Regions from separate parts of the Sphingomonas sp. TX0543 genome, predicted to be linked through region 2. Evidence: predicted binding sites of a transcription regulator. Region 2 holds the regulator's gene; the other holds the start of a gene.
What was found. The regulator LexA, encoded in region 2, represses DNA repair genes until DNA is damaged. The targets are predictions, from matches to a motif close to GTTCCNCNCTTGTTCT.
Positions count from the first base shown of each region.

Region 1: a site for LexA is predicted at 2,406-2,421, ahead of ACM61V_RS00495 (DUF7146 domain-containing protein). Genes of this name have one in related genera too.

Region 1 covers NZ_JBLZUS010000002.1:3,989-9,666, reverse strand. Annotated here, with positions in the region: gene istA (IS21 family transposase) at 1-1,357, opposite strand, end outside; gene ACM61V_RS00500 (lytic transglycosylase domain-containing protein) at 1,719-2,375, opposite strand; gene ACM61V_RS00495 (DUF7146 domain-containing protein) at 2,500-3,429, shown strand; gene ACM61V_RS00490 (strawberry notch-like NTP hydrolase domain-containing protein) at 3,470-5,678, shown strand, end outside.
Region 2 covers NZ_JBLZUS010000002.1:2,887,294-2,892,971, forward strand. Annotated here, with positions in the region: gene thpR (RNA 2',3'-cyclic phosphodiesterase) at 1-339, shown strand, start outside; gene ACM61V_RS14490 (RNB domain-containing ribonuclease) at 345-1,730, opposite strand; gene ACM61V_RS14495 (molybdopterin molybdotransferase MoeA) at 1,813-3,000, shown strand; gene lexA (transcriptional repressor LexA) at 3,057-3,731, shown strand; partial or broken gene ACM61V_RS14505 (ComEC/Rec2 family competence protein) at 3,808-5,678, opposite strand, start outside.

The DNA of each region.
Region 1 (5,678 bases), 2.9 Mb from region 2:
CGCCGGCTTCGAGCGCCAGCTCGACGGCGCAAAGCACCGCCTGCTCGTCGTGCTGCAGGACGAGGGCGAGGATCTCGACCATCTCCCGGTCGCCGCCGGGGCGCTTGAGAAGATGGCCCTGCAGCCGCCGGAACGCATCAGGCAGCTCGGCGAAGGGCGCGCCATTGCGCAGGGCGCCAGGCTTGCGCTGGATCACCGCCAGATAGTGCCGCCAGTCATAGACCGTCCGCCCCGGCAGGTGGTGCGAGCGTTCAATGATCCGGTCATGCTCGCACAGGATCTGGCCTTCGGCGGCGATGACGATTCGGTCAGGGTAGACGCGTAGGCTGACCGGCCGGTTGGCGAAGGATGCCGGCACGCTGTAGCGGTTGCGCTCGAAGTGCACGAGGCAGGTCGGCGAGACCCGCTTGGCGTGCTCGACGAAGCCGTCGAAGGTCCGCCCCAACGGCATCAGGCTGACTACCTCGTCGGCCCAGGCATCGCCGATCGTGCCGGGCAGGACGCCATGCTGGATCTGGCCCCATTGCTCGATGCAGCGCTGTTCGAGCCAGGCGTTGAGTGCCGCCAGATCGGGGAAGCTGGGCAGCGGCTGCCACAGTCGGCGCCGGGCATCCTGGACATTCTTCTCAACCTGTCCCTTCTCCCAACCGGCGGCCGGGTTGCAGAAATCCGGCTCGAACAGGTAGTGGCTGGCCATCGCCGCGAACCGGGCATTAACCTGCCGGACCTTGCCGGCACCGATCCGGTCGACCGCGGTCTTCATGTTGTCGAAGATCCCGCGCCGGGGGACGCCGCCGAGAACCCGGAACGCCTGGGTCAGCGCATCGAACAGCATCTCGTGGGTCTGGAGCAGATAGGCTCTGACGATGAACGCCCGGCTGTGCGACAGCTTGCTGTGCGCCACCTGCAGCTTGGTCCGCTCGCCGGCAATGATCGCCCAGTCCTCGCTCCAGTCGAACTGGAACGCCTCGCCCGGCGCGAACGCCAGCGGGACGAAAGTACCGCGGCCGCTGGTCTGGGCATCACGCTGCCGCTCGGCCTTCCAGGTGCGAACGAAGGCCGCGACGCGGTTGTAGGATCCGTCATAGCCCAGCACGACCAGATCGGCGTGCATCTGCCTGGCGGTGCGCCGCTGCTTACGCGACCGGCCCGCCTCGATCCGTAGCCATGCCGACAGCTTCTCGGCGAACGGGTCCAGCTTGCTTGGCCGCTCGGGAACCTTGAACTTCGGCTCTACCGTGCCGGCGCGCAGGTACTTGCGGATCGTGTTGCGCGACAATCCGGTGCGTCGCTCAATCTCCCGGATCGGCATCCCTTCGCGGAAATGCCAGCGCCGGATTACGCTCAATAACGCCATGTCGATCACTCCTTGATCCCCCGACGCAAATGCCAGGGGGAAGCTCAGAACATGGGTCACTTCTCAGTGGAAACTTTGGACCTTCCCGGGTCAGCTCTCAGCGGAAATCAACAGCGGTTCTCAATCACCAGTCAGGATCAGCTATGGCCGGTGTGGCGGGGGTCTATCACCGACACCAGTATACCAACGAGAAGCGCGAGGCGTTGGCTTTGTGGGGTAAGGAGGTAATGCAGATTGTAGCCAAGTACCCGGCCGAAGCCAAAAACGGTTAAACTTTTGTGCAGTCGCTTGCCTGCAAAATTGTCCAGCCCAGCAACAATCCGTCGATTGATTCTGTTTCGGCTAACTTGCGGAGAGACCGCTAAAAACGCCAATGGCGAAGGACGTCGCGGACATATCCGGGCGTCTCACCATTCCGCGGTATACCGCCCGCGCGTTCGACTGCGCCTGGACCGGCATTGTAGGCCGCGACAGCGAGGTGAACCACACCAAACCTGTCGAGCATCTGCCTCAGATATCGCGCCGCGCCGAAGACATTGGCCATGGGGTCAAAGCGATTGGAGACGCCGAGTTCCTTGGCCGTTGCTGGCATCAGCTGGCCAAGGCCCGCAGCGCCTGCCGGACTGACAGCAAGGGGGTTATAGCGGGATTCCGTCCAGACGAGCGCGTCGAGCAGGCCAGTAGGCAATGAGTACTTCGCTTCCGCCGCATAGACGTGGGGCAGGTAGCTCGCCCGCCGAAACCGGGATGGGGCAGTTTTGGCCTTGGGCTCGTATCTGTACGGCAGGTTGACCCGTCCATTTTCTGCAACGCTCGAACTTGGTGCTGGGGCTGCCTGCTCGGATTGCCAGAACCCATGCTCGACCAACTGAAATCCGTTCGATGCTTCGGCAATCCGAATGCCGTGGGAAGGACTGGCATGTTGCTCGGGGGCATCCGGCGTTGGCAGGTCCTGGGCATTAGCAGGCATGGCTGATGCGATGGCAATGCCGCCGATCAGGAGGACTTTCATTGTCATTTCTCGATCCTTCTATAGCCGAATCGGGTGAGAACATATAAAGAACAAACGATGTAGGAAAATGCTTTGGCGCTGGTGCAGAGCGGAGGCTGCACGGGGAGGGCACCTCAACCGGAGTAGGTCGATGCCCCAGCTAGAGAAAAGTCATCAACTCGAACGACGCGCCCGCACGATTGTCGAACGCCTCAACGGAACCTGGCGCCAGGGCAAGGGCATGTGCTGCTGTCCTGCCCACGACGACCGCACACCGTCGCTCAGCGTAACCCTGGGGCGAAAGGCCATCCTGTTCCATTGCTTCGCCGGATGTTCGAATGAGAACGTCATTGCTGCATTGGATCGCCAGGGCGTTCGCAGCCGAGAGCTCTTTAATGGTTCTGGCCCTGGGACAGCTGATCGGCAAAATCAGAGTGATTTCAGTCCCAATGCGCGACGCTTGTGGCAATCGGCTTCGGCAATCTCCGACAGCCCGGTCGAACGATATCTCGCACAGCGCGGTCTCCAGCGCGCATCTGACCAGTTCCGCTACCTTGAACGTACGCCGCTCGGGCCACGCGGGGCAGTTGAGTTTCTCCCAGCAATGCTGGCCGCAGTAACGACTGACATTGGCGTTATCGCAGTACAAAGGACATTTCTCGATGTGGTGAGTGGCAAGCTGGCCGGCTTCGAGCGACCCAAGCGTGCGCTTGGCAGTCTCGGCTGTGGTGCCGTCAGAGTTGCTCCCCCAGAGCAGGGAAGGCTGGGCCTTGCCGAAGGTATCGAGAGCGCCCTCTCAGCCATTCAGCTCTTTGGGATCCCGTGCTGGGCGACGCTTGGAAACGAGCGGTTCGGTCTCGTCTCAATCCCGGAGAGCGTGCGCGAACTCTTCCTGTTCATCGACAATGACGCCGGAGGTGCTCACGCCGAGGAGCGCGCGCTCAAGGCCTACGCTGCGCCTGACCGCGTTATCCACTCACGCGCGCCAGTCTCACCCGGGTTTGACTGGAACGATGAACTCAAGTCGCGGCTCGCCCGACAACCCGATCCATCGAGCAGAGGGGAGGGGGCCTTCGGCTGATTGAGGCCTGCCCGCCGCAGGACCTCGTCAGGAGGTTCCCATGTTCAACTCTTCCCTCGCCTTTGCATTCGATGACCCATCACCGCCCGTCGTTGTGATGGCGGCCCAGACCATGGCTTCTGAGCTGGCGGCAGGCCGCGCGCTCTCACGCAGCGACGTCACGCGCATCATGACAGAGCACTTCGGGGGGAGCGATGCTCTCGGGCGTTGGTCAGTTCGTGACGCTCACGCAGCGCTTGAGGTGGCACAGGTTCAATACCTGCAATCTTCAGATCAGATTTCGCTCTCGACCCCGATCGACAAGGCGGAACAGTTCTTCGGTTCCCTCGATGCCCGACTGCCGACCCAGACGAATCGCAGCGACGAGCAGATCGAATGGCAGCAGTTTGCGACGCCGCCGCGCCTTGCCTGGCTTGCTGCTCGAGCCTGCGCGCTGGCCACTGACGAGCCTGTGCTGGAACCCTCGGCCGGAACGGGCATGCTCGCGGTCTGGGCCGCCAAGGCCGGCTCGCGCCTTGCCCTCAACGAAATCTCGCCGCTGCGCCGCGACTGCCTGAGCGCCTTGTTCCCTGCGGCCGGAGTGACCGGCCATGACGCCGAACTGATCGACGAGCTGCTCGATCCAGCCATCATTCCGAGCGTCGTCTTGATGAATCCTCCCTATTCGCACGGCATCGAGCGAGGGCACGATAGTCGCACCGGCTCGCGCCACCTCAGGTCGGCATGGAACCGTCTGGCACCCGGCGGTCGCCTTGTCGCGATCATGCCTGAATGGTTCGACTGCGCGAAGTTCCTGGCGCTGTTGAAGGGACCGGTCTCGCTACGGCTCAATGCCGCCGTCGAACGCGCGTTCGTCAAGCATGGCACCGGCATCACCACGCGGCTGCTGGTTCTCGACAAGGTGGACGACTCCCATGAGCCTGTGGCCATCCGCACAAGCGACTTCCGCCAGCTGGTCGATCTCGTCGATGCCTTGCCGGATCGCGCCGGCTTGGCGGCTGCGTCCGAGCAATCAAGCCTTCCGGCTCGTGCGCCGTTTCGCCTGGTCGCCGCGCCGCGCAGGCCGCTGCCGACACCACCAGCCAGGATCACTTCTGCAGCCGCTTCCATCGGGTCGCTCACCTACCAGTCGCTCGAAACCCCTGCGCCGCTTGCCCCTCAGGTCGGCCACTATCTGCCCTATCGTCCCAGTAGGATCGTGATCGATGGCGCGGCCGAGCATCCGACGCCGCTCGTCGAGTCCGTCGCAATGGGCTCGATCGCCGCACCGATGCCCGAAGCTGTCCCGCAGCTGCCTAACGGGCTGGTTGCCAAGGGGCTGCTGTCTGCTGCCCAGGCAGAGACGCTGATCTACGCTGCCAGCGCCCATGCGCGCGATCTACCCGGCCGGTTCGAGACAGAGGACAAAGGCTGCTCGCTCAAGGCATCGGCAGAAGGCCAGACATACCGGCAAGGCTATTTCCTTGGAGATGGAACGGGCGCCGGCAAGGGCCGTCAGGTTGCGAGCGTCATCCTCGACCGCTGGGTGCGCGGGGAACGCCGCCACATCTGGATTTCGAAGAACGAGGCGCTGCTCGAAGATACCCGGCGCGACTGGGCTGCGCTTGGCGGCCTGCCGATCGACATCCAGCCTCTGGCATCCTGGAAGCTCGGCACCCCGATTGCGATGCGCGAGGGCATTCTCTTCGTGACTTACCCGACCCTGCGGTCGGGCCGAAACGATGCGACCCGCCTCGACCAGATCCTCGCATGGGCGGGCGATGAATTCGACGGCGTGATCGTGTTCGACGAGGCGCACGCCATGGCGAATGCCGCTGGCGGCGAAGGATCGCGCGGCAAGGTCAAGGGCTCGGAGCAGGGTATCGCGGGCGTGCGCCTGCAGAACCTTCTGCCCCGCGCGCGGGTGCTCTATGCCTCGGCAACCGGCGCATCCGACGTCAACAACTTGGCCTATGCCACGCGCCTCGGCCTGTGGGGACCTGAGACCGCCTTCGCCAATCGCGAGGCGTTCGTGTCCGACATTCGTGACGGCGGGATCGCAGCGATGGAGTTGGTCGCCCGGGACCTCAAGTCACTAGGCCTATACACCGCGCGCGCATTGTCGTTCGCCGGCGTCGAATACGAGATCCTCGAGCATCGCCTGAGCGAGGATCAGATCGCGGTCTATGATGCCTATGCCGAGGCCTGGGCGATCATTCACGCCAACCTGCGCGACGCGCTGGAGGCTACCCGCATCGTCGACAGCGAAA
Region 2 (5,678 bases):
CTCGCCGGCGTGGGACAATTCGACAAGCGCGGCCGATCCGATGCGCTATGGGCCGCCATCACTCCTCATGCCGAACTGGCCACGCTGCATCGCAAGGTCGATCATGCGCTGGTGCGACTGGGGCTGGCACCGGAGCGGCGCGCGTACCTGCCGCATGTCACGCTCGCCCGCCTGCCGCGCAGCGCAGGGCATGGCGCAGCGATCGAGCGCTGGCTGGCGACGCATTCGGGGCTCACCAGCGCCCCCTTCACGATGGGCGAGTTGATCCTGTACCAAAGCCGCCTCGGGCAGGGCGGTGCAAGCTATACGCCGGTCTCGCGCCACCCACTGGGCCGGTAGCGCGCTCAGCCGATACGCGTGAAACGCAACGCGCGCCGCACGGGATCGGCATCATCCAGCCGCACCGAGATCTTCTCACCCGGCTCGCCGGCATCGGTCGCCACGCGCGCCACTACCGGACGGTCGCAGAGCTGGATGCGCGCACCACGTTCATCGCGATCCAGGATGATCGCGGCGAACGCCTGCCCCTCCAGACCGTGCAGCGTGACCGCCTCCGCCATGTCGATCACCGCGCGGTCGATCGCGCCGGCGACGGAACCGGACCGTGCCATAACCGCGGGCAGCTTGCCGAACGCGACGGTGACGACATCCGGCACGGGCGCTCCGTTCGCGATCGCCAGCGCCGCCTGCACGACATAGCGATCCGCCAGTCGCCGCAGCGGGGCGGTCGCATGGGCGTAAGTCGCCGCTACCGCCGCATGCCATGGCACAACGCCGGGTTGGTAGGGCGCGTAGCTCGCCCCCTCGCCCGCGCGGCGGATGGCGATCATCATCGCCGCCTGCCGCGCGTCATGCCCATCCAGCTCACGCTGGAATTCGCCGAGCGTCGTCCCCGCCGGCCACACGATCCCCAGCGCCGCCGCAGCGTTGCGCAATCGCCCGATCGCGCGTTCATCCGGCCCTGGCATGACGCGGAACAGCCCGGTGTGATGCGCCAGCATCGCATCCGCCACCGCAAGATTGGTCGCGAGCGACATCGCCGCGTTCTGATCCTCCGCCGCCGCGCGCGGCCGGAACCGCAATTGCAGCCGGCCATCACCGTTCCGCGCAAGTTCCTGCTCCGGCGGATCGACGCGCGTCGCACCGCGCCGATCCTCCGCCGCGCCGACACGTGCGGCGAGATCGGCGAAACCGGGAGGCAGATCCGCCGGCCGCACATTCTCATAGGCGAGTTTAGCGCGGCTGCGGATCATCGCGCGCTCCACGCCATCCAGCCGCACGCCGCCGTCCGGCGCCACACGTACCATGAAGATCACAGCGGGCCGGTCCCCGTTCGGTAGCAGGCTCGCCGCGCCCTCGCCAAGCACCGGCGGATAGAGCGGCGCCTTGCCGTCAGGGAGATACAGCGATTCCCCACGCAGCCATGCTTCGCCATCGAGCACGCCACCCTCGTCAACGAACCAAGCCACGTCCGCGATCGCATAGCGCAGCAGCAGATCACTTCCTGCCGGCTCAATCGCGAAAGCCTGATCCAGATCGGTCGAACTCGCCGGATCGAGCGTGACGAACGGAATCGCGGTGCGATCGACATGCGCGGCAGGCGCGCGCCTCGCCGCCTCTTCGGCCGCCGCGAGCACCTGCGGCGGAAAGCTTTCGGGAACGTCATATTGCGTGCGGATCGCGGCGAGGCCCTCGGTCAGCGCGCGATCGGGATCGAGCAACGTCTTCATCGCGCGCAGATTATCGGCGGCGTCGCGCGCTGTCGATCATCTCGCGGTGGCCCCGGCGGCGGGGCCATGCAATGAAGGCGGGATGACACATCCTCCCCTTCTGCCGGTGGCCGAAGCGCAGCGGCGGCTGCTCGCGCTAGCTCCCACGATCGATACCGAGCAACTGGCGGTGATCGAGGCGGCTGGACGCTATCTTCGTGCGCCCGTCGTCGCGCAACGCAGCCAGCCGGCGCAAGACCTGTCCGCGATGGACGGTTATGCGATCCGCTTCGCGGATATGCCCGGCCCATGGCGAGTGATCGGGGAGAGCGCGGCCGGTCATGGCCATGACGGGGCGATTGATGCCGGAGAGGCGGTGCGCATTTTTACCGGCGCACCGATGCCGCCGGGCGCCGATACCGTGCTGGTGCAGGAAGAAGCGGAGCGCGACGGCGCGTTGCTGCGCCTCGCTGGAGAGGGGCCGCGCTACCGCACGCGGAATGTCCGCGCGCGCGGCCTCGATTTTCACGCGAGCGATGTGCTCGCCACCACCGGCGACCGGCTGACCCCCGCGCGCCTTGCGCTGATCGCGACCGGCGGCGCACGCACCGTGACAGTCAGTCGCCGCATACGCATCGCGCTGGCCGCCACCGGAGACGAACTGGTCGAGCCGGGCAGCGGCGGGGGCACTGGCCTGCCGGAATCGAACCGGTTGATGCTTCGTGCGATGCTTGCGGATCTGCCGGTCGAGTTCGTCGATCTCGGCATCCTCCCCGATCGGCTCGATGTTCTTACCGAAGCGTTCGCCAATGTCCGGGCGGACATGCTCGTCACCACCGGCGGCGCATCGGTGGGCGATCACGATCTTGTCCGACCCGCCCTGGAGGCGGCCGGCACAGCGATCGATTTCTGGCGGATCGCACTGCGGCCCGGCAAGCCGATGATGGCTGGGCGTCGCGACGACTGCGTGGTCGTCGGCCTACCGGGTAACCCGGTGTCGGCCTTCGTCACCGGCATGCTTTTCGTGCGCCCGCTCGCGGCGGCGATCGCGGGCGCGCGCGATCCGTTGCCGCAAACCACGCGCGCGACGCTCGGCGAGCCCCTGCCGGCCAATAACGAGCGCACGGACTATCTACGTGCGGAACTGCGCGGTGGCCTGCTTTACACCGCCGCGATTCAGGACAGCTCGATGCTCGCGACGCTGGCGCGCGCGACCTGCCTGATCCTGCGTGAGCCATATGCTCCGCCCGCGGCAATTGGCGAATCGGCGGAAATCCTGCCGATCGCTTGACCTCTCCTCGCTTGTTCCGTAAAGGTTCCGCGTCTGTTCGCCTGCGGAGGATCGCGATGCTTACGAAGAAACAGCATGAGTTGATCTGTTTCATCCATGATCGCCTCGCCGAAACCGGCGTTTCTCCGTCGTTCGAGGAGATGAAGGATGCACTGGAGCTGAAATCCAAGTCTGGCGTCCATCGGCTTATCAGCGCGCTTGAGGAACGTGGCTTTCTGCGCCGCCTGCCCAACCGCGCGCGCGCGCTCGAAGTGGTGAAGATGCCTGAACGGATCGAGGCGGCGCAGCGTCAGCCGTCCGCGGATCAGGCCCAGCCGGCGAAGCGCGCGCTTCCGCAACCAGCGAATGATGTGATCGAAATTCCGCTCCACGGCAGGATCGCGGCGGGCATGCCGATCGAGGCGTTCGAGGGTTCGTCATCGCTGCCGGTTCCCGCGGCACTGCTGGGGGCAGGCGAGCATTTCGCGCTCGAGGTGGCGGGCGATTCCATGGTCGAGGCGGGTATTTTCGATGGCGATTACGCGCTGATCCGCCGCACCGAGACCGCGCGTGACGGCGAGATCGTCGTCGCGCTGATCGACGACAATGAGGCGACGCTCAAATATTTCCGCCGCGAGGGGGCGATGGTCCGGCTTGATCCGGCCAACCGGAGCTACGATCCGCAGCGTTATTCGCCGGCGCAGGTGCGGGTGCAGGGCAAGCTTGCGGGACTGTTGCGTCGCTACGATTGAGGCGATCGCGCTCGCTGGCACGACGCTCCGGCTTTCGCGGGTAGGCGCCGGCGGAGGTTAGTGTCCTGGCGGCAATGACCCACGGATGCCGATCGCCCGCAACGTGAACCGTCGCGATCCTTCCGCTTGCAAGGCTGATGGCGATGCCGCCGGTTTTCTCCAGCATCGGGCGATCCAATAGCAACCATTGCGGCGTGCAGGCGCGCGGCAGGCGACGGTCGCTGACGACGATATCGGCCGCGCGACACGCCGCCACCATCTGCGCCCACGCCGGCAGATATCCGCTGCGCGTCGCAAGGATGCGCCATCGCCGGCCGCCTGCCATCCTTGTGATCATGCAGGCATCCCGACTGCAGGCGGCATCCGGCTGCTCCGACAGCGGCAGGGGATCATCCTCCGCGCCGGCATTCTCCGCCAGCATCCCGCGCACATAGTCCCCGGTGCGGTCGCGCAGTATCGCCAGATCGCCGCGCGCGGTGCGGATCGCCACATGCCGTCCGTCACCGGTAACAAGCAGGTCCGGTGCCGGCGTTGCCAGCGCCCAGCCCGCACCGAGAGTTAGCGGGATGAAGCCGAGCCGCCGCCATCGCGTCCGCCACAATGCCAGCCACAATCCGCCGACCGCCATCAGCGCATAGGCCGCCCCCGGCATTGCGGGCAACGCCGTCACCGAGCCTGGCGCGGCGGCCGTCGTTCGCGCGATCCACAGCAACAACGCGAGCGCCTTTCCGGTCAGCCACCACAGCGGGCCCCCGACCCCGATCGCGTCGAACAGCAGCGCCAGCGCCTCCAGCGGCATCACAACGAAGGTGGTGAGCGGGATCGCGACGATGTTCGCGAAAGCGCCGTAAATCCCCGCGCGATGAAAGTGATACACCGCGATGGGCATCAGCGCGAATTCGATCATCAGGCCGGTGAGGAGCAGCGATCCGCCATCGCGCAATATCCGCGCGATCCAGCCCTCGTCCCGCTTCATGAACCAGCGCCGGGCCATGGGATGCTCGTGCAGGGCGACGATCGTCGTCACCGCCGCGAAAGATAACTGGAAGCTTGGCCCGACCAGAGACTCAGGCCAGAACAGTGTCACGACGAACGCGCCCGCCGCAACCAGCCGCAGCGTCACCGCCTCGCGGCCGAGCGCCAGCGCGCCCAGGATCAGGAGCGCAGCGATACAACTGCGGATCGTCGGCACCTCGCTGCCGGTCAATAATGTGTAGCCGATCGCGGCGCCCGCCCCCACCACGCCCGCCAGCAGCGGCACCCGTCCGGTCAACGCGAGGCGGCTACTCAGGGCGAGCAGGCGCGTGGCGAGCAACATCGCGATGCCGACCGCCGCCGTGATATGGAGGCCGCTGACCGAGAGGAGATGCGCCAGCCCGGAGCGCCGCATCGCCTCCGCGTCGGCATCGCTGATCGCGCCGATATCCCCGGTGGCGAGAGCGGCCGCGATGCCGCCCGCACTCCCGTCAAGTTGCGCGTGGATGTGGCTGGACAGGCGAACGCGCAGCCCCTGCCGCGCATCGCCGCCCGACAGGACAGTCACCGGCGCGAACCCGCGCCCGGTGGCGCCGAGACCATCGAACCACGCGACACGCTGAAAATCATAGGCACCCGGCACCGCCGGCGGCGCTGGCGGCAACAGCCGCGCGCGCATCGACACCACCGCACCGGGCGCGATCGCTTCGGGCACGTCCGCCTCGGCGAGATTGATGCGGATACGGGTTGGCGCGGTATCCGGCGCGCGATCCAGCCAGCGGGTCGGCGTCATCGTAAGCCGGGTCAGTTCGCGCGCTGGCAACGGCTGGACCCGCGCTTCGAACCGCACGACCATTGCGCGCGGCAGCACCGGCGCCGCGGCGCGCTCCGCCCGCCACCAGATCAGCATCATCCCGAGCGCCAACGCCCCACTGGCCACGGCGATGCTCCACGCCAGCCGCCCGCCGCGAT